DNA from 2 places in the Fischerella sp. genome. Region 1 is predicted to be linked to the other one. Evidence: predicted binding sites of a transcription regulator. Region 1 holds the regulator's gene; the other holds the start of a gene.

Region 1 (3,166 bases):
TAGCTTGCTGGTACTGAGTTGCTACTTGATCTAGCTGTTTTTGGGTACGTTGGAGTTGGGCTTGGGTTCGCGCTTTTTGGTCAATAGTGCGGTTGAGTTGGGTTTGTGTTTGCTGTTGCTTGGCATTAGCGGCTTGTAAGGATTTATTAATTTCCTGCAAGTCTTGTTGAGCTTTTGTTTGTTCTTTTCTGGCTTGGTCTAACTCTTGTTTTGTTGTATCAAGTTGTTGAGTTGTATTCTCTAACTGTACGCGCTTACGCCTAAGGTCTTTTTGAATGTCCTCTAGTTCAAATACGCCTTTACGCAAGCCTTCATCGGCTAAAAATAAAATTCCCAGGGTTGATGCTGAAATGCCCAATCCTGTCAAAATCGTTACTAATACAGCCGTGTTTTTTGGTCGTAGGTTAAATAGTGAGAGCCGTTTCTTGCCAACCCGCGTGCCTATGCGATCGCCCACGGTGGCAATAACGCCTCCTAAAATTAAAATTGCAATGATGAGGATGTACCCGGTGGCCATCTTTAATATTTACCGAAGAAATCCTTCCAGATACAGCCTACTACTTTCAGGCGTTTTGTGTGGGGGATCGGAAGACTTCTTGCAGAAGTCGGGAAAAAGTTAATTTATCAGGGCAAGGGGCAAGGGGCAAGGGGCATAAAAATTATGAATTATGAATTATGAATTATGAAATTTTCAGCATTCAGCATTCATCATTTTCACCTATTCCCAATGCCCAATCCCTAGTCCCTAGTCCCTAATCCCCAATCCCCAAGTGCTTTTAAGTGAATTGCCGACTTAAGGTAACAGGCTTATGAACAGTGATTTTTTTCTTGTGTATGGAAATCAACTTCTTTTCGCGCAAATCGCCTAGTAACCTGGTGACGGTGACGCGAGTAGAACCAATTGCTTCAGCGATCGCCTGATGAGATAGCTTGAGGTCAATTGTGATTCCATCTGCACAAGGAACACCAAAATCCCGACAGAGAATTAATAGAAAACTGATCAACCTCGAACCCATATCACGGTGAGCAAGTGTTTCAATCATCATCTCTGTCTGGAGAATCCGCGAAGACAAGCCTCGCAACATTAACATCGACAATTCTGGGTTGTCTTTGAGTGCTTGTTCCACCTGTTCAATTGGAGCTGATAACAATTCTACAGGTGTAAAAGCAACTGCATGATAAAAGCGATCGGACTTGTTTCCCGTTAGTAGGGACAAAACCCCAAAAACGCTATTTTCCCGCAGTAGCGCTACGGTAATTTCTTCTCCTGCCTCGTACACCCTGGATAGTTTCACTGCACCTTTTAAAAGAAAATAAACTCGTTCTGCAGGATCGCCGGGGAAAAAGATCGTTTTGTTGCGTTCAAACGTTTCCACAACTGGCGGAAACGCTCCAGTCGCCATCTGACGAAAAACATTTGCTAGGGCTTTATCTTGTGTCACGATCATCTCCCTTCCCCTACCCAATGCCGGAAAAAACTAAATATAGATTACCTAAGAATACACCCGAAAAATCAAGAAAACATTGTTAACCTTTCTGTTCTTTCCTATACTTAACCTCTTTGCCTCTTAAATGTTTGTCCAACATGATACAAAATTTATCCTACTGGGATCTAGTACTTTGTATTAGGTACTTTCAAAATTGTAGACAATAAGTTTTTTAAGAAAAAAGAAAGATTCATTGAGATTCTCTTAAAGTTTTAGTGCAGATTTTGTGGCAGCAAACAGCCTTGTCAATAATCATAAAACATCATGTGAGCATATCAACCAAGAAGCACAAAGCAGGCTTAGGTGAATTTGTGCATCCTAATATATTTTTTAAAAAAATAATTAAATGTAGTTTATACCAAACTTGTGACAGATTTTTATAAAACTCTCATTGCAACAGTTGCTGGAATATAGGTAAGAAAAGTAAGCACAATGGGTTTTGCCGAGTATCTTGAGGTTGTTTACCATAACCAGTAAAGGTCTTAATCTTTTATAACCTCACCTCTTCTCAAGTTGAAAGTGTCAAATTTGTAAATCGTGTCCAAAACAAAGACAAACTAGACTCAGATTCTAGTATGCTCCTAATGAAACATCGCACTAACAATTTATATGCTGGATTTAACTGGAAAAAATGCCTTGGTTACTGGCATTGCTAATAACCGCTCGATTGCCTGGGGTATTGCCCAACAACTGCACAAAGCCGGTGCTAACCTCGGCATTACCTATTTACCAGATGAAAAAGGCAAAATGGAGAAAAAGGTCGCAGAACTGGTAGAACCCCTCAACCCTAGCCTGTTTCTGCCCTGTAACGTCCAAAATGACGAGCAGGTTAAGTCTGCTTTTGAGACAATCCGCGATAAGTGGGGCAAGTTAGACATCCTCATCCATTGCCTTGCTTTTGCCAACAAAGACGATCTGAGTGGGGACTTTAGCCAAACCTCCCGTGAGGGTTTCCATACAGCTTTAGAAGTCAGCACTTACTCCTTGGCGCAGCTGGCGGGTGCAGCTAAACCTTTGATGACACAAGGAGCAAGCATAGTCACTCTCACTTATTTGGGTGCTGTCAGAGCAATTCCCAACTATAACGTCATGGGAGTTGCCAAAGCTGGGCTGGAGGCTAGCGTACGTTACCTGGCTGCGGAACTAGGCCCCTCAAATATCCGGGTGAATGCCATTTCCGCAGGGCCGATCCGCACTTTAGCTTCAAGTGCCGTTGGAGGTATTCTAGATATGATTCATCATGTGGAGAAAGTAGCTCCTTTGCGACGTACTGTGACTCAAACAGAGGTGGGTAACGCAGCAGCTTTCTTGTGTAGCGACTTGGCAAGCGGAATTACAGGGCAAGTCCTGTATGTAGACTCAGGATATGAAATCATGGGAATGTAAGGGGGACTGGGGATTAGGGACTGGGGACTAGGGACTAGGAAATTATTTTCAATACCCACTACCCAATACTCCATCCCTAAACCCCAATACCCAATACCCAATCCCCAATACCTAATCCCTAATACCTATGCAAATAAGCGATCGCCAAACTCTTTCTTCATCCAACAATCAGTCCACCAAAACCCCGCGTATTGCCTCTTTACGCCGCACTACGGGGGAAACGGATGTACAAGTCACGATTAATCTCGATGGTACAGGGGTTTGCAATGCAGCTACTGGCATTCCGTTTTTAG
Region 2 (3,166 bases), on a different contig from region 1:
CTTGGGTCGTTACGTAACTTCCAGTCAACTTGTCCGTAACCAACATCTACGCCATAAACTAGCTTTGCCCCAGCTTGCAGGAGACAATCAGTAAAACCGCCTGTAGAAATACCACCATCTAAGCAAATCCGCCCTTCTGGAGCAATAGCAAACTCTTGTAGCGCCTTAGCAAGTTTCTCTCCACCGCGCGAAACAAAACGCGATCGCTCTTTAACCTTAATCTCAGCGGTTAACTCAACCTCCATCCCCGGCTTGTCAATCAGCTTACCATCAACAGTCACTTCACCCGCTTGAATCAGCCGCTGCGCCTGTTGTCTTGAAGAACATAAATTCTTTTCTACCAATAAAACATCCAATCTTTGCTTAGCCAATCTTCTTTTTGTGCCCTTTGCGTTCCTTGTGTTTCATCAAAAAAACTAACCTCCCAGGCTTGAACTTCGCTAACACAACATCCCATCAGAGTGCGCTGACAAAGCTCCAACCTCAGGAGGCTTGATCTATCTTAGACCAACTAGAGCAGGCAGTATGCCTGCCTTTGTTGAATTACTAAATATCCTTCTCGCTCAATTCACTGGTCATATAGTCAAACGGCTCATCCAAAAAGCTAGTATTAGTAACACCAGCCGCTGCTACTTGTTCTTTCACAAGGTCTTTCATAATTTGGATACCGCGAACAGTAGGGCCAATAGGAACCCCTAGAGAATTATAGGTTTCCCGCAGACCTTGCAAAACCCGCTCATCTAGCACATCCATGCTACCAGCAACGATGGCATAGGTAGCATAACGCAGATAGTAGTCCATATCGCGCAAACAAGCCGCATAGCGACGAGTCGTGTAGGCATTGCCACCAGGGCGAATCAACTCTGGCAGTTCTTCAAATAATTTAGAGCCAGCCTGCTTGACGATTGCCGCTGCATTTGCATTAATAGCACCTGCGGCTTGCACTCGTGCCGTTCCACTTTCAAAATAGGACTTGAGGCTGTCGATCGCATTGCGGTCAAAATACCGTCCAGCAACGTCATAATTCTTAATTAAACTTGTGACTGCATCCCGCATTCCTTTATCTCCCAATCGTTACTATCTATGGTTTGATATTAATTTGACTGCTGCTACTTTTTGTGCCACTGAAATATAAAGAAGCTCCGGCACAAAAGCAATCTATGCGCTACTTAAGGATTCTATGCCAAAGTTGCCCCCAACAGATGAACTATCAAGTTTTGTACACATGTTTAGGAAAGGTAAATATAACCTGTAATCTTGACATTCTGTAACAAAAACTACAAATTTTGCCTGTTTTATCTCTTTAGGATATTCCAGGTGTCTTTAAGATTTAGGTTCAAACTAGTAGGGTCAGCGTGCATTAACATTGTGGTTTACTGTACTTAAGATGTCGGCAGAGAAGGAGTAACCATGACAACCCCACAAGACGTCCTGAAGATGATTCGGGACAACAATATTCAGATGATCGATCTGAAATTCATCGATATGCCAGGAATTTGGCAGCACCTGACAGTATTTCACGAGCAAATCGATGAAAGCAGTTTCACAGACGGCGTACCTTTCGATGGTTCCAGTATTCGGGGTTGGAAAGCCATCAACGAATCAGACATGGCAATGGTACTCGATCCAAACACTGCCTGGATCGACCCTTTCATGCAGGAACCAACTCTTAGCATCATCTGTAGCATCAAAGAACCGCGTACGGGTGAATGGTACAGCCGTTGTCCTCGCGTAATTGCTCAAAAAGCGGTAGACAATCTAGTTTCTTCTGGAATTGGCGATACAGCCTTTTTTGGTCCCGAAGCTGAATTCTTCATCTTTGACGATGTTCGCTTTGATCAAAACTCCTACGAAGGCTACTACCACGTAGACTCTGTAGAAGGTCGTTGGAATTCCGGTAAACAAGAAAGCCCCAATCTAGGTTACAAACCGCGCTACAAAGAGGGTTACTTCCCTGTTTCACCCACAGATACCCTGCAAGACATGCGGACAGAAATGCTGTTGACAATGGCAAAATGCGGAGTTCCAATTGAAAAGCACCACCACGAAGTTGCAACTGGTGGTCAGTGCGAATTGGGCTTCCGTTTTGGTAAGTTAATCGAAGCAGCGGACTGGCTGATGACTTACAAGTACATCATCAAGAACGTCGCTAAGAAATACGGCAAATCTGTCACCTTCATGCCCAAGCCTGTCTTCCAGGACAATGGTTCGGGGATGCACACCCACCAATCTATCTGGAAAGACGGTCAACCCCTGTTTGCAGGCGACAAATACGCTGGGTTGAGTGAAATAGCATTGTACTACATTGGTGGTATCCTCAGGCACGCACCCGCACTTTTGGCAATTACCAACCCCACCACTAACTCTTACAAGCGTCTTGTACCTGGTTATGAAGCACCTGTGAACTTGGCTTACTCCCAAGGTAATCGTTCTGCTTCTATTCGTATTCCTCTGTCTGGTACTAACCCCAAAGCCAAGCGTTTAGAGTTCCGTTGTCCTGATGCTACTTCTAACCCCTACCTAGCATTTGCTGCGATGCTGTGTGCTGGTTTGGATGGCATTAAGAACAAAATTCATCCTGGTGAACCTCTAGATAAAAACATCTATGAACTCTCTCCAGAAGAACTGGCTAAGGTTCCTTCCACTCCCGGTTCTTTGGAATTGGCATTGGAAGCACTAGAAAAGGATCATGCTTTCTTAACTGAACCAGGCGTGTTTACTGAAGACTTCATTGAAACTTGGATTTCTTACAAGCTGGATAACGAAGTCAACCCCATGCGCTTGCGTCCTCATCCCTACGAATTTTCTCTCTACTACGATTGCTAATTTTAAGAAATTGGTTAGTAGTTAATAGTTAGTAGATAGTAGTTCGTTGTCAACAACTAACAAATAGCTATTTGAGAGCATAAATTTAGCCACCCAAGCTGGGTGGCTTTTTTGCTGGTTGTTTGTTGGTAGTTGTTTGTAACTACCACCTAGCAACTACCAACTACCAACCACCAACTATTTAGCTCATCGCAGCATTGCTGCGGTCATAAGTAATTCGAGCGTTGGGGTCTATTTTCCCTTGAGTTGGATTCCAGTAGTGAGACATTTCTCCAGGAAGACCTAGTTCTTCTCCTGCACGTTCCAGCATCGATTGCTGACGATTCTTGATTAGCTGATA

Evidence for each region. The regulator NtcA, encoded in region 1, controls nitrogen genes in cyanobacteria. The targets are predictions, from matches to a motif close to TNTGTANNNNNNNNTACANA.
Region 2: the regulator NtcA is predicted to act here: its motif matches at 1,265-1,284, upstream of glnA (type I glutamate--ammonia ligase).

What each region holds. Positions count from the first base shown of each region.
Region 1 covers NZ_JACAEU010000115.1:76,427-79,592, forward strand. The annotation lists gene HXY43_RS15690 (DUF3084 domain-containing protein) at 1-517, opposite strand, end outside; gene ntcA (global nitrogen regulator NtcA) at 777-1,448, opposite strand; gene fabI (enoyl-ACP reductase FabI) at 2,097-2,873, shown strand; gene hisB (imidazoleglycerol-phosphate dehydratase HisB) at 3,001-3,166, shown strand, end outside.
Region 2 covers NZ_JACAEU010000025.1:16,652-19,817, forward strand. The annotation lists gene HXY43_RS04120 (TlyA family RNA methyltransferase) at 1-371, opposite strand, end outside; gene apcB (allophycocyanin subunit beta) at 547-1,056, opposite strand; gene glnA (type I glutamate--ammonia ligase) at 1,411-2,826, shown strand; gene HXY43_RS04135 (hypothetical protein) at 3,008-3,166, opposite strand, start outside.